DNA from 3 places in the Catenovulum adriaticum genome. Region 1 is predicted to be linked to each of the others. Evidence: predicted binding sites of a transcription regulator. Region 1 holds the regulator's gene; each other region holds the start of a gene.
The links. The regulator FliA, encoded in region 1, starts transcription of late flagellar genes. The targets are predictions, from matches to a motif close to CTAAAGNTNNNNNNNNNNNNGCCGATA.
Positions count from the first base shown of each region.

Region 2: a site for FliA is predicted at 4,463-4,489, ahead of OLW01_RS03110 (DUF4402 domain-containing protein). Genes of this name have one in related genera too.
Region 3: a site for FliA is predicted at 3,451-3,477, ahead of pomA (flagellar motor protein PomA). Genes of this name have one in related genera too.

Region 1 is NZ_CP109965.1:1,023,511-1,030,343, forward strand. It holds gene flhF (flagellar biosynthesis GTPase FlhF) at 1-804, shown strand, start outside; gene OLW01_RS04615 (MinD/ParA family protein) at 809-1,681, shown strand; gene OLW01_RS04620 (RNA polymerase sigma factor FliA) at 1,688-2,410, shown strand; gene cheY (chemotaxis response regulator CheY) at 2,456-2,839, shown strand; gene OLW01_RS04630 (protein phosphatase CheZ) at 2,861-3,604, shown strand; gene OLW01_RS04635 (chemotaxis protein CheA) at 3,620-5,878, shown strand; gene OLW01_RS04640 (protein-glutamate methylesterase/protein-glutamine glutaminase) at 5,901-6,833, shown strand, end outside.
Region 2 is NZ_CP109965.1:691,435-698,267, forward strand. It holds gene OLW01_RS03095 (carboxypeptidase-like regulatory domain-containing protein) at 1-2,323, opposite strand, end outside; gene OLW01_RS03100 (fimbrial biogenesis chaperone) at 2,371-3,162, opposite strand; gene OLW01_RS03105 (DUF4402 domain-containing protein) at 3,225-3,677, opposite strand; gene OLW01_RS03110 (DUF4402 domain-containing protein) at 3,731-4,336, opposite strand; gene OLW01_RS03115 (SPOR domain-containing protein) at 4,521-5,111, opposite strand; gene alr (alanine racemase) at 5,364-6,449, shown strand; gene OLW01_RS03125 (response regulator) at 6,587-6,833, shown strand, end outside.
Region 3 is NZ_CP109965.1:1,269,040-1,275,872, reverse strand. It holds gene OLW01_RS05750 (ketopantoate reductase family protein) at 1-32, shown strand, start outside; gene thiI (tRNA uracil 4-sulfurtransferase ThiI) at 10-1,458, opposite strand; gene OLW01_RS05740 (flagellar motor protein MotB) at 1,579-2,526, opposite strand; gene pomA (flagellar motor protein PomA) at 2,538-3,296, opposite strand; gene OLW01_RS05730 (exodeoxyribonuclease VII small subunit) at 3,611-3,856, shown strand; gene ispA ((2E,6E)-farnesyl diphosphate synthase) at 3,856-4,740, shown strand; gene dxs (1-deoxy-D-xylulose-5-phosphate synthase) at 4,745-6,610, shown strand; gene OLW01_RS05715 (MarR family winged helix-turn-helix transcriptional regulator) at 6,708-6,833, shown strand, end outside.

The sequences.
Region 1 (6,833 bases):
CGTTTAACTCGAATGGGTATAGCAGCGCAAGTTGCTGAACAAGTTGCTAGCTTTATGCCTGAAGGGATTGAAGACCATCAGGCATGGGATAGCGCGCTTGAATTATTAAGTGGGCAAATCAATGTGACTAATAACGACATTATGCGTCGTGGTGGTGTGGTTGCATTATTAGGACCAACTGGCGTTGGAAAAACAACGACGGTAGCTAAACTTGCTGCTCATTTTGCTAAAAAACATGGCGCAGACTCAGTTGCCTTGGTGACAACAGACAGTTATCGTATTGGTGCTCATGAGCAATTACAAACGTATGCTCGGATTATTGGTTGTCCATGTAAAGTGGTTCGCCATGAAGATGAATTAGCCGACACTTTGCATCAATTAAGAAACCGAAAATTAATCTTAATTGATACTGCAGGGGTAGGCCAAAGAGATGTTCGTTTAGCTGAACAACTTGATAGTTTAATGCGATCAACTCAAATTAAAATTAGAAATTATTTAGTATTGCAAGCAACGTCGCAGCAAAGTGTCTTAATGGAAACCGTGCAACAGTTTAAGCGTACTAACTTAACTGGTTGTATTTTCACCAAATTAGATGAATGCATGAGTTTGGGAGAAATTATTAGTGTTGCCATTCAAAATGCGTTGCCAATAGGGTATCTTACGGATGGTCAGCGAGTGCCGGAAGATATTAAAGCTGCAACTGCGCAATATTTAATCGACCAGGCTGCCGGTTATATGGATGAAAATGAATTTTCTCATCCTCACTGGTTTACAGATAGCTCAAGACAACCTATATATAAATAAATTTATGATATTAAATAACCAGTTAGGTGATCAAGCAAGTGGCCTTCGAACAATGAAACAAAGCGCGAATGAAAGAATTAAAGTAATTGCGGTCACCGGCGGAAAAGGCGGTGTTGGTAAAAGCAATGTGTCTTTAAACATGGCGGTTTCGATGGCTCAGCAAGGTAAACGCGTTTTAGTTTTTGATGCGGATTTAGGTTTGGCCAATGTGGATGTTATGTTGGGCTTGCGAGTTGAAAAAAACTTATCTCACTTGTTAGCTGGTGAATGTGAACTTGACGATATTTTAATTACCGGCCCACAAGGCATTAAAATTGTGCCAGCCACTTCAGGTACGCGTAATATGGTTGAACTATCGACTCAAGAGCATGCTGGTTTAATTCGTTCATTTAGTGAGCTTAAACAAGAGTTTGACGTATTAATCGTCGATACTGCAGCTGGCATTTCAGACATGGTGCTTAGTTTTTCACGCGCAGCGCAAGATGTCATGGTAGTGGTATGTGATGAACCTTCATCCATTACCGATGCTTATGCATTGATTAAAGTATTGAATCGTGATTACAATGTTTTTCGTTTTAAAATTGTGGCTAACATGGTTCGCTCTATGCGTGAAGGGCAGGAATTATTCGCGAAGTTGTCTAAAGTGTCCGATCGGTTTTTGGATGTTGCATTGGATTTAGTGGCTATTATTCCATTTGATGAAAATGTTCGTAAATCTGTTCGTCGACAAAAAACGATTGTCGAAGCATTTCCTAAATCGCCCGCATCTATGGCGTTTAAAACCTTAGCTTCTCGAGCCGGAAAATGGCCAACCCCTGAAAGCGCAACAGGTCATTTAGAATTTTTTATTGAACAATTGGTCTCTCCGGGAGTGTAGTCTGTTGTGAATAAAGTGGCTGCTTATCAATCTGTTAATCAAAAACAAGCATTTGTAGAGCTGCATGCTGGCCTAGTTAAACGTATTGCTCATCATATGATGGCAAGGTTACCTGCAAGCGTTCAAGTAGATGATTTAATTCAAGCTGGTATGATAGGCCTGCTTGAAGCGTCAAAGAATTTTGATGGTAGCAAAGGCGCAAGTTTTGAGACGTTTGCTGGAATTCGGATTCGAGGCGCCATGTTAGACGAAATTCGCCGTGGCGATTGGGTGCCGCGTTCAGTCCACAAAAATAGCCGACTTATCGCGAAAGCGATTAATGATGTTGAAAATGAAACTGGGCGTGATGCGCGTGATATTGAAGTTGCTGAAAAATTAGAGTTAAGCATTAATGACTACCATCATATTTTAAATGATGTAAATAGTGGTAAGATTATAGGAATAGAAGATCTTGGTGTTACTGAAGATGTGATTGGTAGCTCTGATGATAAACATCAAGATGAACCATTTGAAGATATTGCTCACGGTGCGTTTCAGAGCGAATTAGTTAAAGCGATAGAAACACTACCAGAAAGAGAAGCATTAGTGCTCTCTTTATATTATGATGAAGAATTGAATTTAAAAGAAATTGGTGCCGTTATTGATGTGAGTGAATCTCGAGTGAGTCAAATTCATAGTCAAGCAATGCACAGATTAAAAGCAAAATTAAATAGCTGGCAACAGATATAAAAATTATTATTAATCCATGAGATAATCTCAGAGGCGGAGGAAGCTTTGGATACAAATATGAAAGTTTTGGTTGTAGATGATTTTTCAACCATGAGGCGTATTATTAAAAACTTGCTGAGAGATTTAGGGTTCACTAATGTCTCTGAAGCGGATGATGGCGCCACGGCATTGCCAATGTTACAAAATGGCGATTTTGAATTTGTGGTGACTGATTGGAATATGCCAGGTATGCAAGGCATTGATTTATTAAAAGCAATTCGAGCGGATGAGCGGTTAAAAAATATTCCGGTTTTAATGGTGACTGCTGAAGCGAAAAAAGAACAAATTATTGCAGCAGCCCAAGCGGGTGTAAATGGTTATATTGTTAAACCTTTTACCGCTGCAACCCTAAAGGAAAAGTTAGACAAGGTTTTTGAGCGTTTAGCTTAATTAGGTATCAGGAGAACACCATTGTTACCTAATGAACCGTTAATTAGCCTTGAAGACGCAAAACAGTTAGTTAGTTTGCTTGAGCGGGGTGAAAACCAAGCCGCTAATGACATTTTGCAAAAAGTGACACAAGCAACGTCTGAAGAGCTGTTTGCTCAAGTTGGTAAATTAACTCGACAATTACATGATTCTTTGGGCAGCTTCCAATTAGATATGCGCATTGCTGATTTGGCTAATGAAGATATTCCTGATGCCCAAACCCGGCTTGCCTATGTAATGGATATGACCGAAAAAGCAGCAAATCAAACAATGGATGCTGTTGATGCTTGTTTACCAATCGCCTCTGATTTAAATAAGAATATTCAAGAAATTATCCCAACTTGGGATAAATTAATGAATCGTCAAATTGAGTTGAGCGAATTTAAGAGTCTATGTTACAGCGTTAATCATATACTGCACCAGTCTGAGAAAGATTCCCAAAGCCTACAAACTCAACTTAACGAAGTTTTAATGGCGCAAGGCTTTCAGGATTTAACCGGACAAGTAATACGCAGAGTTATTGAATTGGTTAAAGAAGTTGAAGATAACTTGATTCACTTATTAACCGTATTTGGCACACCACAACAAGAACAACAATCACAACCAGCCGAACCAACGACAATAAATAAAGGCGCTGAAGGCCCAATTATCGATGCAGAAGAAAGAACTGATGCCGTGGCGAGCCAAGATGAAGTTGATGATTTGTTATCCAGTTTAGGTTTTTAATAGGGGACGAGTTCCATGAGCTTTGATGTAGATGAAGATATACTGCAAGATTTTTTAGTTGAAGCAGCAGAAATTTTAGAGCAGTTATCAGAGCAGCTAGTGGAGCTTGAGAATAATCCTGAAGATGCGGATTTACTCAATGCTATTTTCAGAGGCTTTCATACCGTAAAGGGCGGAGCAGGTTTTTTAGCAATGACAGCCCTCGTAGATGCATGTCATGGCGCTGAAAATGTGTTTGATATTTTACGAAAAGGCCAGCGCAAAGTAACACCTGAACTTATGGATGTTATTTTACAGTCGTTAGACTGTATTAATTTAATGTTTTCGCAAATCCAAAACCGAGAAGAGCCAGAACCAGCTTCTCAAGAACTATTGGATACTTTACATACGTTAAGTGAACCCGAACGTGAAGATGAAAATACTGCGAGTGCTACAATAGACCCTACTGTGGGTGACTCGGATGTTGAATTGTTTGAGCAGTCCGTGGAGGAGTCGAACTTGCCTGTCTCAGACGTAGCTGACAGCCATTTAGAATCTAATTCAATTGATGAAATTACAGATGATGAATTTGAAGCTTTATTAGATCAATTACATGGTGCAAATAAAGCCCCGGGTGCAAGTTCAAATGAACCATCGTCTAGTCAAACATCAGCCACATTACCCGCAAATAATCCTTCAACTCCCAGCCATAATACTGATGAAATTACAGATGATGAATTTGAAGCTTTATTAGATGAGCTACACGGGAAAGGTAAATTTGCTAGCCCTAAAAAACCGTCATCGAATCCAGCTCCACAGGCGAGTCAATCCGTATCAAATAACCAATCATCTGATGATATATCTGATGATGAATTTGAATCACTGTTAGATGAATTACATGGTAAAGGAAAAGCCCCAAGTAAAAGTGTCACACCTGAAAAGCCTCAAGCAAGCGCGCCCAACGTTGCAAAATCTCAGCCTGATGCGGTCAATACCGTTAATAAACCAAATGCGTCTAACGTAAATAAACCTGTAACAAGTCAAGCAAGCTCTGGAAAACCGGCAGCCGCTAGCAAGCCGCCAGCACCAGCTAAAAAATCATCACCATCAGCGCCAGCTGCAGAAACCACTGTAAGGGTTGATACGAAACGACTTGATCAAATTATGAACATGGTTGGGGAGTTAGTATTAGTACGTAATCGACTCGTTAGCTTAGGTGTTAATGTAAATGAAGAGGCTATGTCTAAAGCGATTGCTAATTTAGATGTGGTAACAGGCGATTTACAGGGTGCGGTAATGAAAACTCGGATGCAGCCAATTAAAAAAGTATTTGGTCGCTTCCCAAGAGTCGTTCGTGATTTAGCACGTTCTCTCAATAAAGAAATCACCTTAAAATTAGAGGGTGAAGAAACCGATTTAGATAAAAATTTAGTTGAAGCGCTGGCTGATCCTTTAGTTCACTTGGTTCGAAACTCAGTTGACCATGGTATTGAAATGCCGGATGAGCGTGCCGCGAAAGGTAAACCTCGCAACGGTACTGTGTGTTTATCTGCATCACAAGAAGGTGATCATATTTTGTTAACCATCACTGATGATGGCGCAGGTATGGATCCGGAAAAGCTTAAAGGAATTGCGATTAAAAACGGTATTCTTGATACAGATACAGCTTCAAGAATGTCTGATAGTGAAGCTTACAACTTAATTTTTGCGCCTGGTTTTTCAACAAAAGAAAAAATCTCTGATATCTCGGGTCGTGGTGTGGGTATGGATGTGGTTAAAACCAAAATTACCCAACTCAATGGTTCAGTTGTAATACGCTCTGAACAAGGCTACGGCACTGAGCTTGAAATAAAAGTACCGCTTACTTTGGCAATTTTACCAACGCTGATGGTTATTGTTTCTGGTCAAACATTTGCGTTACCGCTTGCCGGGGTGAACGAAATTATCAACCTAGATTTACAAAAAACGAATACAGTTGATAATCAATTAACGATGATAGTGCGCAATAAAGCGATACCTTTGTTTTATTTACAAGACTGGCTTACACGTCCTAATGCTGAAAATAAGCGAGCTGATCGTAAAATCGGCCACGTAGTTGTACTGCAATTAAGTACACACAAACAAGTTGGTTTTGTGGTGGATTCTTTGATTGGTCAAGAAGAAGTGGTTATTAAACCACTAGACGCCTTATTGCAAGGTACACCGGGAATGGCGGGTGCAACAATAACCAGTGATGGTGGAATTGCATTGATTTTAGATGTACCCGGTTTATTAAAACGTTACGCAAAACGTTAAATCTTTTATCTAGGATTTATGAATGCCAATAAATGTACTGGTGGTTGATGACTCTAGTTTTTTTAGACGTAGAGTTTCTGAAATCATTGAGCAAGATCCTGACCTGCATGTCATTGATACTGCAGTCAATGGTAAAGATGCCGTTGAAAAAAACAGTGCAATAAAACCAGATGTGATCACCATGGACATTGAAATGCCAGTGATGGATGGTATTTCAGCTGTGCGTGAAATTATGCAGCGTCAACCCGTTCCTATTTTAATGTTTTCATCATTGACTCATGATGGGGCCCAAGCGACATTAGATGCGTTAGAAGCTGGTGCTTTAGATTTTTTACCTAAAAAATTTGAAGATATCGCTCGAAATCGAGATGAAGCCATTCAACAGTTGCTATCTCGAATTAAGCAAATATCAAAACGCCGTTTTTTCAAGCGAGCGAATCCGGTCGCAACGCCTGTAACGCATACCGCGTCCGACAAAAGACGTTTTACAACACCAGCTTCATTGTCCACTGATACCTCATTAAAAACATCCACTAGTGTCAGAAGTTCAATTTCGCCTGTTAGAGAGCGAGCCTCTCGTGCCCCTAGCTCTTATAAATTGTTGGCAATTGGTACTTCAACGGGTGGGCCTGTTGCATTACAAACAATATTAACTCAGTTGCCTGCGAATTTTCCGACGCCTATTTTATTAATACAGCATATGCCAGCCGCTTTTACAGCAGCTTTTGCTTCACGTTTAAATGGGATGTGTAAAATTCAGGTGAAAGAGGCCGAGCAAGGCGATGTATTAAAACCTGGCTGCGCTTATCTTGCCCCAGGTGGTAAGCAAATGATGATAGAAGGTAGCGCAAGTGGCGGTAAAATAGTTATCAAGGCGGATGATTCAACGCGACTTACTTATAAACCCAGTGTCGATTTAACCTTTGCTTCAATTGCTAAAATTTATCAAAGTTCA
Region 2 (6,833 bases), 330 kb from region 1:
TACCTTTATGGCTGGGGATTGAAAATGGATCGGGTAAGGTTGATTTATCTATTGTTATATCTGTTGTTCGACCCGAGCTTAGCGAGCGTAATAAAGCCAAGCCTAGCTCATTGGTATTGCTGCGACGGCCACCTTGTAAAGCCGCGACTTTAACACCTTCAAGCGGTTTTTCACCTATGTCATATTGGCCATTTAAATTTTCATCTTCAAACACACGTACTAAAACAGAGCCGCCTCTAGTGAGTGATATTTTATTTAAAAAATAAATATTTTCTTGCGCGTGGTAGCCAAAACTAAAGTTAGAGGATAAACCTAAACGCCATTTATCTTCACTGTCATAATCAAAATAACTGGATAAACGAAAGTTATCTTGGCTCCAAGTTAAATTAGTTTGAACCGACTGGTAATCAGTTGTGTTGAGTTGATATAAATCCAACTCGGCAGAAAATGTATTACTCAGCGGATATGAAAACTCAGCACGATAAGCGGTTATTTCGTTAACGGGTTTAAGTGAATACAAAGCACTAAAACGGGTTGATAAACGATAAAAGCGTTTTTGCAATTGAAGCTGACCATAACTAGTATCTGTCTCAAACTCTGAATTAGCGTTGTGTTGCCAGCTAATTTGATTATTTAAATTAAGCCAAGGCGTATAAAGCGCTAACGAGTTATTAAACCTTTGAGTTTGCGTATTGCCTGAATCGTTTATTGATAAGTTATTTTGGTGGCGTAAATGAACCCTGTCGTACGAATAAAGATTGCCGCCCACACTTGCAGAGAATACTTGATTATTTGAGCCCTCAGAGACATGACGAGATTGATAATTTAGGGTAACCGCTTGATCGCCAAATTTAGTACGTAAAGCGGAGCGTAAATTACGGTCTCCGTTTTCACTGCCATCAAAGCTGGTACTTAATATAGCCCGATCAAATAAATTAAACTGGCCGCCAATCGCATATTGATTATCTGTAGTGTTATTAACATCAATATTATCATCAGCCCCTAAATACAAACCGTGGCCGACATAAAACGATGCCCAATCGCTAAAGCCATAATCGTAACGGCCAGAGAGCAACCAGCCGCCATCCCGATAATTTTTATCTAGCACTTCATCAAATAGTTGCCGGCCTTGTTGCGTTAACGATAACTGATAAACAAATTGATTATCTTCAACCGGGTTTTGATTCACAATAATTTGCTTAGATTCGGTTTTCACTTGGCCTTGAGGGCCATAAAAAATGAGTTCAAACTGGTTATCGCCATATAGTAATTCAACATTATTAAATTCGTAGCGACCATTGTCATTACTTAAACTCGATTCTAGTAAAATTTTATTGCGGTAAAGCTCAACATCCCAACCGGGTTGAATATCACCCGAAAAGCTGGTGGTTTCGTTATTAATTTCACGAAACAAAGGGCGGTTACTAAAATTAATGCCTCGGCTAACGGAAGTAATGCTGTTATAGCCAATATTAATGGGTTGCACATCGCCAAATTCGTACCGGCTGGCTTGCAATGGGCCAAGTAAATTTTTGTCGGTGGACTCTTCAAATAAATTGAGCCGCACATCGCTAATATTGGCAGAACGGTTAGTTTGTTCGTTGGCTCTAATAAAATAACGGCTAGATAAATAAGCCAAATCATGCGCACCCACCACTGAGGCAGTGGTGCTGGTATTGCCAGTACTGCGATTTGAATAAAAAATTTGCGCATCTAACACAGGAGACGAAAATAATTGATAGCTTGTTTCCCGCCAAGGTAAACTGGCTTCAGAGGGCACGCGGTGGCTGGAGCGAGTTAATTTATTTTTACGTGCCAGTCTTTGTTCTATCGGTAAGGTTTGTGCTGATGAGATATCGAGTTCCAAATTACGGTAGTCAATATCCAGCTCTAGTTTAAACCACTTTTCCAGTTCAGCGAGTTCAATGTAAATATCATCGTCAATTTGATAATTATCAGCTGAAATTGTGTATAAATTATCGCCACTTTGAATTTGTTGATTTAATAAATTTAGGTTAAGTGAAAATGTTTGCGCTTCGTTAATGTACCAACCCGAAGCCGTTTTGTTATTCAGTGAAACTTCAATCGCAAAATCCAGTACATCTGCTAAATTTTGTAGGCCAATTAAAGCGCCTTTTTCACTTTTTATCGCAAATACATCCGCTAATTGTAAATTGCCTAGTTTAATTAACAGCAGTAAAGGCTCACCGGTCGGAATACCTGAATTGTTAATTTGTACCTGCTCGATTTGAGCTTGTGTTTGAGCCGTGGTAGCTGGGGGTTCTTGCGCCGCAAGATCAAAAAAACAGCCTGCTGCAAACACAAACAAGCTGCTTATTAAGCTGAGCTTTAAAACAGGCTTTGGGTGCGTCATTTAATAATTAGATTTGACGCCAAATCAAAGGTTTTATTAATAAATACTTGGCCGTTAAATTCTTTTTTACCTATATATTCAACTCTTAAGCTGCCTTGTTTTGCATTAAAATCCGGCCAATCTAAGCTGAGTTGGTATTGGCTTTGATCTGGGTAAATATTGTAACCATGTACCTGAGCCACAACTTGTTCGGCAGCGCCCGATGTTGGCTTCCAATAAACCAGCATATTGCCTGTAGTGCTATATTTGCCGGCTTTATCTATAGTAAGTTCTACTTGTGCTGAAGTATTTTGCTGGTTTTTTATAACTTGAATTTTGTTTATATCAACACTTGCGTCAACGCTACCTTGGCGTGCGATGACTGGAATAGTGAAAGCCAGTAGCGTCTCAATTTCTATTTTTACTCCAGAATTTTCTGAATTGTTAGTTTTTTTCTGAATTGGGAGCGGCTTGAATGCTAAGTGTGATCTATATTCTGAATCCGTTAAGCTTTTTGGTCTGCGAAACATTAGTCTTACGGATTGCTTTTCATTTGGTTGAAGTGTTACTTGTCTTGGACTAACTCTTAACATAGGGCTGGCGAGCTTAATGTCAGAATTAGCGAATCCATTTTTTTCTAAAGTTTTATATCCTCCTATGCTTTTTGCTATTTTTTCTTCCCACTCTATACGATAAGTCCTAGTCTGGTTAGTTGGGTTAATTAAAGTTACTTTTGCTGAGCGTTGCCTTTCATCTAAAACAACTCTGGTCGGAGAAATTAAAAGTTGTGCTTGGGTTATTTCACTCATAAAGCAAAGCAATAAAACTAAAAATCTTTGTTTTTTAAACAAACTCAAAATTCTATCCTTAATTAATAATTCAATGTAATTCTAAAATTAGCTGTATATTCGGTATTTAAATATATTTTGTTATTGCCGGTTGTTTTGAGCACCGCACCAATATAAATTTTAGCTTTCCCAGTACTATCGGTAGTTATGGGCGAGGGCAAAATAGTTACGGTATCTACTAAGAATTGTTCTGTATCATTGATTTGGGTACTTGTCGTTGTGGTTAACGTATCAACTTGTATATTAACTTCTTTATATGGTGGTAAGTTAGACACTAAAAATTCAGCATTTTGTCCTGATTTTATTATCCATATATGATTATATGCTTTCATTGTGCCTAAAGGGGATACCTCAATATAACTAACTCCATCGTTTTTTCCCACAACTATAGTGCCAAAGGTTAAGGGCTGAATCATATCAAGTTGAGCAAGGCAAACAACAGGAAGCAAAAAAATTGAGAATATAAAAATTTTCATATGATTTAAGTCAAAAACAAAGAACGACTTTGTTTTTGACTTCTGAGCTAAATTTAGTAGTCAACTGCTACAGTATAACTACCAGTGTATGTACCGTCATCATACGAGGCATTATCGTTAGTAGTATCTAGGCTTGTATCAACAGTAATTGTTGCGCCAAGATTAAAAGACAAAGAGCCGTCTGCGCTTGCACGAACTTGAGAACCGGATGCAAAATCAGTGTTTGGGTTAGCACCAGTTGTGACATATCCAGCAAAATCAGACATGGTAAATACAGGAGTTCCGGGGGCGCCTGTTGTAATACCGGTGGAGTCAGCTGTTACAGTGACTGTTAGTAGAGCATAATTAGCAGCTCCCCCGACACTAAAAGCTCCGGGTTCACCATCTTCTAAACTTTGGATCACTGAAGTATCACCTTCTTCTGCTGTTACACCGCTACCATCAGCTGCAATAATTAAAGATGCAACTTCTGATTCTGCACCACCAGAGATGTCTGTTGCTAGTTGTGCGCGAATAGTACCAAAGTTTAGAGACGCATCCTCTGTTATTGTTAGTGCATTTTGAACAGTAACGGTAGCGTCAAACGTTTCTGTAACAGCCATTGCCCCATTTGCTACAAATAAACCAGCTAAACCTAAGCTTAATAGTTTTAATTTCATTTTGTTCTCCTAAAAATGATACAACTTATAAATTCTATAAATGATTGAAACTAAAGGTCTGAGTATAGCCAGAAGAGTATTTGAGCGCGCCTTCCGTTGCTAAATTCGCCACTTAGTCTATTTGTTTATCGACCAAAACTGGTCGGACTTTAGTATTTTGTGATTTAAGTCTCATTTTGTCAATTTAAAACTGTTCACCTGTGTATTTTTTCAGTAGGCAGTTTTGCTGGTTTTGCTTTAAAAAAGTGCAGGTTTTTAATGCTTTAGCTTTAGAATAAGGACCAATTTTTAGCCGAATAAAATTAATATTATCTTTGTTGACACTTTCTAAAATAGGGGTAACGGTTTGGCTTAAATCAGGAAATTTAAGTTTAAAATTATTCCAAGCTTGTTGGCTTTGCTGTTTTGAGGTGAGCGATGCAATTTGCACGGCAAAAGCGGGGGGTGTCGCAGAGATTGTTTTGGCTGTTGTATTAGTAATCGTTGTTTGATTATGTTCGGGCGTTACTTTTTTTACAGCGGGCATTTGTGCAAGCGGTTTGGGTTGCTTAATTTTAATAATTTGAGCTTGATTATCGTTAACCGTTTTAAAGCCAGTGAGTGAATTTTGCTGACTAATAACATCAATTAATAAATCTAAATCAGCTTCTTTTTGCTTAAAGTTAGCAATGGTTTGCTGATCTTGTTTATATTGAGTCTCTAACTCTGTAATGCGTTGGGTTAAGGTTTCAATTTTAGCTGATTGTTGCTGGTTAATACTTGAGCAACTTACCAAGTTGAGGAATGCTAAGGTCAACAGGCCGTACTTAAATATTGAGGGGCAAGTAAACTTAATTAAATTCCGTTTATACTTCATTTTTATGCTTTAACCTCAGCAAACCTATTAACAATAAAGTCGCAGTTTAAAGATATATAACTGGTTTGACTAGTGAGTTTGTGTGAAAATATTTAGCTTTTTCTCGCTCTGGTTTGATATTGTGTTTTCTTACCCTGAGCTTAGATCTTTGTTGGTGGAATTATTTCTGTTATGAAAACAGCACTTGCTCAAGTTAGTTTATCCGCGCTGCAACACAATTTAGCACAAGTAAAACAAATGGCGCCCGAGAGTCAGGTGATGGCGGTTTGTAAAGCGAACGGCTACGGACATGGGTTAATTGAAGTGGCACAAGCATTAAATAAAGCCGATGCATTTGGGGTTGCCAGAATTGAAGAAGCTTTTAATTTAAGAGCCGCTGGCATTAATAAAACCATTGTCTTGTTAGAAGGTTTTTTTGAAGCGAAAGATATTGCCAGTATTGCGGTTAATCATTTTCAAACTGTTATCCATAATGAAAAGCAATTAGCTGAACTAGAGCAAGCCGCTACTGAACTTGAAATTGGTATTCCGATAAAAGTGTGGCTTAAAATTGACACTGGCATGTCGCGTTTAGGTATTCATGTTTCTCAAGTGGATGAATTTGTTTCACGTTTACAAGCTTGTGCTTGTGTTCATCCTGACTTAGTTTTAATGACGCATTTGGCTTGCGCGGATGAATTAAATAACAAATATAACCAAACCCAGTTAATGGCCTTTAAACAGGCAAGTAGTGCTTACTCATTTTCGCATTCAATTGCTAACTCCGCTGCGACTATGGTGCTTGACCGTGCCAAACAAAATTGGGTGCGGCCGGGCATTATGCTTTATGGGGTTTCTCCTATTGAGGGCGAAACCGGACTTGAGCGTAATTTAAAACCTGTGATGACCTTATCTAGCCAACTTATTTCAGTTAAAAAAGTGGATGCGAATACACCAGTGGGATATGGCGGAACTTGGGTTACGCCGAGCAAAACGATACTGGGTGTGGTGGCGATTGGTTATGGAGATGGTTACCCAAGACATGCTAAAAATGGCACACCTGTGTTAATTAATGGCCGAATAGTGCCTTTGGTTGGCCGGGTTTCTATGGATATGATCACCGTTGATTTAGGCTGTGATAGCCAGGATAACATAGGGGATAAAGCGGTTTTATGGGGGGCAGGTTTACCGATAGAAAAGGTAGCCGAATCAGCTGAAACCATCGCCTATGAAATTTTATGTCAACTCACAACAAGAGTTAAATGGAAATATATCTAAAATTTGTGGATTGTGTCGCAATGTAAAATAGCGTATAAATGTACAAGGATCGTACAGTCAGCCGCGCTGACTAACTGATAACTGTTTTAGTAATATATAAAAACGATAACAAATATCTGTAGGGAAGACGTAGATAAATGAATCAGTATCACATTTTAATTGTGGACGATGTCGCAGATAATATTCAAGTTGCGATGAATATGCTAAAAGAGCAAGCCTATCAATTTACCTTTGCTCTAAATGGCCAACAGGCACTCGATATGTGCCAGCAACACGAATTTGATTTGATTTTACTGGATATTATGATGCCGGTTATCGATGGTTATCAAGTTTGCCGACAACTCAAAGACAACCCTAAAACACACAATATACCCATTATATTTT
Region 3 (6,833 bases), 250 kb from region 1:
TTGATCAAATTAAACAGGTTGAAACAAACTAACATTTTGATAGCCTTGCTCATGCAAATAAAGCGCTTGTAAGCGGCTCATTACGCCTTTTTTACAATAAAGTAAATAATGCTGGCTTTGATCTAAATCAGCAAACTTATTGGCTAATTTAAAAAATGGGATATGAAGGATAGTAGCGCCCTGCAATTCTAAAGGCTCGTTTTCTTCTTCCTCTGCAGAGCGCACGTCAATAATCACCTGATTTGCTGTTAGCGCACTGACAGAAGCAACTTCTTTAACTTCTTCTTCGGCTTCTTTGGCTAAATCGCGAATATCATAAACGCTGGCATCATTTACAACTTGCTCAATCAGCGGCATATGAAAATGCGATTCCGTTGCTTCTACTTTTTCTTCGCGCGCTGCTATATTTGGCTTTTGTGAAATTACACCGCAATATTCAGGCATGGTTTTAGCAAAATCTTCAGTACCAATTTCACGAGCAATATCGATAATTTCTTGTTTATCTGTAGTAATTAATGGCCGTACAATGAGCTGCTCGGTTACTTTATCGATTAAGCCCAAATTGATTAAGGTTTGACTCGATACCTGTCCTAAGGCTTCACCTGTTACCAACGCATTATGGCCCATCCGAGCTGCCACTAAACTGGCGGCTCGCATCATCATACGTTTTAAAACAACGCCCATGAGTCCCGAATCAATATTTTCTAAAATTTCAGCCACAACAGGTTGAAAGTCAACTGAAATAAATTTAACTCTGTGCGAGACTCCATATTTTTCCCACAAATAATACGAAACTTGCTTAACCCCAATTTCGTGGGCTGCACCGCCTAAATTAAAAAATAAAAAGTGAGTTTTATAGCCCCGGCGCATGGTTAAGTAACTGGCAACACCTGAATCGTAACCACCTGAAATAAGAGATAAAACATCATCTTGAGTCGCAATAGGAAAACCACCTAACCCTTGAAAACGCTCACCAATTAAAAATAATTGATCATTAGTGACCTCTAAATTAACTGTCATTTGTGGACGAGTTAATTTAACGCTAGCCGACTCAATTGTTTGGTTTAAATATCCGCCCACATAACGTTCTAAATCTTTTGATGAAAACTCATGATTACCGCGGCGCTTAACCCGAACACAAAAGGTTTTGCCCTCTACATCTTCACGATATAAAGCTAATACTTTGTCGCAAACATCATCAAAGCTGACAAATTCAGACTGTTTAACTTCAGAGAAAAACGCAATACCCGGCACACATTGCATGCGCTCAATCGCTATATCTCGTTTATCGTCACTGACTCTTACTTCTAAACAGTCCCACTGTTTTTGAACCCAAGCTTTTTCATCTACTCGGCGTAATACATTTTTAATATTGCTTTCGAGTATTTTGGTAAAGCGTAAACGCACCGAACGACTTTTAATCGAAATTTCAGGATGCATTTTAACTATAAACTTGATCATATCTTGGGTCACATTATTAAATCGGATAAATTTGGTCGGCGATTATACTGAATTTAATCATCAGAAAGAATGGTTTTACTAAACTAATTGCCCAAGTCAATTAACTTGGGCAACCCTTTATTGGGTAATTGTTGTATTGGGTGAAACGGTAATTGGGTCTGACTCTTTTGCTTTACCTTGCAATATCGAAATTTCGACTCGTCGATTACGACGTCGATTAGCCTGCGTATTATTAGGTACTAATGGCCGTGTATCGGCATGGCCTACTACAATTAATCTATGTTGATCAAACCCGGGGACCGTTAACATTTCGTGCGCAACCGCAACGGCACGTTTTGCAGATAACTCCCAATTTGAGCTATACAATTCAGAGATAGCATTTTGGTTATCTGTATGTCCTGAAACTGTGATTTCGCCCGGAACTTCATTTAAAAGTTCTGCCACTTGACGAATAATAGGCTTAAATTGAGACTGTAAAAAAGCAGAACCTGATGGAAATGCACCATTTTCTCGAATTCGAATAATAATTTGCTGGCCTAAAGATTCAAGTTCAATTGCGCCATCGACAATTTGCTCTTCTAGTTGCTGCGCTATCTTTTTAACGAGTTCACTCATTTCTTCTGCTGAAGATTGTGACTGAGCGGTGGATGACTGGGCGCTGGCCGAGTCTGCGGCTGTACCACCGCGTTGATCGCCTCTTTGTTTTTGCCGACCACCCGCTGAATCTTCATCACCGGCTTCAAACTCTAAAGTGGGCTGAGTCATTTCAACAGTTTGCTGTTGTATGGTTTCAATAGGCGTTGGATCAGGGCGACCTGGTCTGAATTCTTGTGCAATTACAGACGTTCCTTTAGGGATATCTTTAATTTCTAATTTGTTTTGTACCCCAAACGCAAATTTCATTGAGCCTGCAATTTGTTTAAATTTAAGTACGTCCATTTCTGAAAATGCGAGCAGTAAAACAAAAAAGCACATTAATAACGACATTAAATCCGCAAATGTGCCCATCCACGCTGGTAAACCCGGCGGTGGACATTTTTTACATGGAGGACAATCATCAACCATTGCTTTGCTCCCTACTCTTGAGCCACTGAGCGTTTAGATTCAGCCAAATAGTTTTTTAATACTCCCTCAATCACCCTAGGATTTTGACCATCTTGAATACCCAGAATAGCATCCAAAATCAAACTTTGATTCAGTTTTTCTTCTTCTTTACGCAAAGTTAATTTGGCCGCAAGCGGCAATGCGATAACATTTGCTAAAAAAGCGCCATAAAGCGTGGTCAATAATGCAACTGCCATCGCAGGGCCAATTGCTTTAGGATCGTCCATATTCGATAACATAGCAACCAAACCAATCAGTGTACCTATCATCCCCATTGCAGGCGCAACATCGCCTAATGCTTTTAGCAAGCCAACCCCCGCTTCATGGCGCTCGGTGGTTAACTCAATATCTTTAGACAAGGTGGCTTTTACTACATCACCATCATGCCCATCCACAAGCATATCAACCCCTTTACGCATAAAAGGATTATCAATTTGAGCTTCTTCTAAGGCTAAAAAGCCGCCTTTTCTGGCTGCATCAGCCATTTCAACTGATTTTTCGATCAATTCTTCAGGGCTTTCAATTTTAAACATAAAAGCTTTGCCAAGAATTTTACCAATGCCAAAAAATTGCCCCATGGTAAAATTGGCTAACACAACAAACAAAGACCCACAAAATACAATAAGCACTGATGGCACATCAAAAAACATGCTTAAGTCGCCGCCCAGGATCATTGCCATCACGATAAATGCGATTGCACCAATTATTCCAATAACCGTTGCTAAATCCACATAGGCCTCCAAATTGTAGTGTGTAAGCTCATTTTGCTCATGTTTATTAACTGCTAATAATAGTAAATATAATTTTTAGAATTGATTTAAATTTAAACCGACTTAAGGTTAGCCGCAAGTTTAGACGTTGCAAAACCATAGGTACTGGCTAATCTATCGGCAAGATAAACCAAAAGCTTAGCTTTTTCATCTGCTTAAGTTAATTTATTTTCAATTTACACAGGTTTTTTTTAAATTAACCAATTTATCTGATAGATTTGGGGTAAAATATTTGCGTAAATTATATAGACAGATTGAAAAGAGACTAAAGAACAATGCCGAGTAAAAAACCAGAAAACATGAGCCTTGAAGCAAGCATGTCGGAATTAGAAAAAGTGATTGAGCAATTAGAGTTAGGTGAATTACCACTTGAAGAAGCACTCAAACAATTTGAACGAGGCGTAGGTTTAGTTAGAGCCAGTCAACAAAAGTTAGATTCTGCAGAGCAAAAAATTAAAATTTTAATGGATAAAAACGGCCAGTCAGAATTAATCGATACCAGTATAGAGACATTAAATTAATGTGTATTCAAACCGAGCTACAACGTTTTCAAACTGAGTTTAATCAAACCTTGGTCCAAACGTTTAGCCAGTTGCCTAACGATATAGCGCCTAAATTGCATCAGGCAATGGAATATAGCGTGAGTAATGGCGGGAAAAGACTCAGACCTTTTTTACTGCAAATTATGGCAAAAGTATTGGCAATCGATCCTAAACTTATCCAACCTGCAGCCGTAGCGCTTGAATGTATCCATAGCTATTCACTAGTGCATGACGATTTGCCTGCCATGGATGATGACGATCTTCGCCGTGGTAAACCAACCTGTCATATTCAATTTGATGAAGCGCATGCTATTTTAGCAGGAGATGCATTACAAACGCTGGCATTTGAATTACTGATTAACGCCGATGTACAGACTGACATAAAACTCAGCTGGGTAAAAATTTTAGCACAAGCTTCAGGTTACCAAGGCATGTGTGGCGGCCAGTCTCTTGATTTAGAAGCTGAAAATAAATCTGTTGGTTTAGAATCACTTGCCAACATTCATAGCTTAAAAACCGGCGCTTTACTTAAAGCCGCGGTTAGCATGGGCTGCGCAGCACAACGTAATTTAAGCGATGAGCAAAAACAAAAATTTGAACGATTTGCAGAGCTAATCGGTTTGGCTTTTCAAATACAAGACGATATTTTAGACGTAACTGCAACCACAGATGCATTGGGTAAACCACAAGGGTCAGATCAAAAGTCAAATAAAAGTACTTACCCTAGCTTACTTGGTTTAACGGGCGCAGTGCACAAAGCGGAGCAAGTTTTTCAATCAGCACTAGAGCAAATTGAAGATCTCCCCTACAATACACAGCCTCTAATGGATTTTGCCCAGTTTATAATTAAGCGACAACACTAATTACATGAGCACTAATATACACAAATACCCCAGATTAAGACTAATTAACGAGCCAGACGAGTTACGTAGCTTGCCAGTTAATGAGTTGCCTGAACTCGCTAATGAGTTACGTGACTTTTTATTAGCTTGTGTTAGCAAAAGCAGTGGTCATTTTGCATCAGGTTTAGGTACAGTTGAGCTAACCGTCGCGCTGCATTATGTTTATAATACGCCCTTTGATAAATTAATTTGGGACGTGGGCCATCAAGCTTACCCACATAAAATTTTGACTGGTCGTCGCGAGCAAATTAACAGTATCAGACAATACAATGGCTTACACCCGTTTCCCTGGCGTGAAGAAAGTGAGTACGACACTTTAAGTGTGGGTCACTCCTCAACTTCAATCAGTGCGGCTTTGGGGATTGCAATTGCTGCCGAAAAAGAAGCCAAAGGCCGACAATCAGTTGCCGTTATAGGTGACGGTGCTATTACCGCTGGTATGGCATTTGAGGCAATGAATCACGCAGGTCACCTTAATAAAGATATGTTAGTTGTGCTCAATGATAATGATATGTCAATTTCGGAAAACGTCGGCGCACTAAATAGTCATTTAGCTAAAATTTTATCTGGCTCTGTTTATACCTCGTTTAGAGAAAGTGGCAAAAAAATCTTAAGCTCTATGCCGCCAATTAAAGAGCTAGCCAGTAAGGCTGAAGAACATTTAAAAGGCATGATAGCACCAAGTACCATTTTTGAAGAGCTGGGATTTAACTATATTGGCCCAATTGACGGTCATGATGTACTAGCGTTAGTTAATACCTTAAAAAACATGCGCAGTTTAAAAGGACCACAGCTGCTACATGTTGTCACAAAAAAAGGAAAAGGCTATCAACCCGCTGAAAAAGATCCCATTGGTTATCACGCCGTTCCTAAATTTGATTTAAAAACCACCGAGCTACCTAAAAAATCGAGCCCATCCCCCACGTATTCAAAAGTATTTGGTGATTGGCTGTGTGACATGGCACAAAGCGACAATAAATTAATGGCAATCACCCCTGCTATGCGTGAAGGCTCAGGCATGGTTAAATTTTCAAAAGCGTTTCCTAAACAATATTTTGATGTTGCCATTGCAGAGCAACATGCAATTACGTTAGCGACAGGTATGGCTATTGCAGGTTTAAAACCAGTTGTTGCGATTTACTCAACCTTTTTACAGCGTGGCTATGATCAACTCATTCATGATGTTGCTCTGCAAAACTTGCCGGTTTTATTTGCGGTTGATCGTGCAGGGATTGTCGGTGCTGATGGCCCAACCCATCAAGGTACGTTCGATTTGAGCTTTTTACGTTGCATCCCTAATTTAGTCATAATGACACCCTCAGATGAAAACGAGTGTCGACAAATGCTATATACAGGCTATCAGTTACCGCAACCCGCTGTTGTGCGCTATCCAAGAGGCACAGGGCCAAACACACCAATTAATGCCACTATGAGCGAATTAACAATTGGGCAAGCTAAACACTTACGCCAAGGCCAAAAAATAGCTATTTTAAATTTTGGCACGCTTTGCCAGTATGCGACACAAGCCGCAGAAAAATTAAATGCAAGTGTTTATGATATGCGCTTTGTTAAACCGATTGATATAAACGCTATAAAAACAGCAGCAGAGCAACATGATTACATTATTACGATAGAAGATAATTGTGTAAGCGGTGGTGCTGGTAGTGCCGTACTAGAAACCCTAGCTCAGCTTAAACAGTTTACACCTTGTTTAACTATTGGTGTTCCTGATGAGTTTGTAAAACACGGTAGCCAAGCCGAGTTATACCAACAGCTAAAGTTAGATACCGACGGTATTATTGAGCAAATCAATTGTTTTATTACCCATTAATTAACTCGTTTAACGATGATTTAATCATGACTAAAAACGTTTATTTAATGCCGTTATAGGTTATGTGGCATTAAATCGGGTTCAGGATAAAGCCATAATGCCAAAATCGGATATTGAAAAAACCTTAGGATATGCGCTCAATGGGAGCGCATTCTTAATGAAGCAAGTTATCAAGCAACTTATTCAACAACACCATTACCAAACAACTCCAGAAGCATTTTTT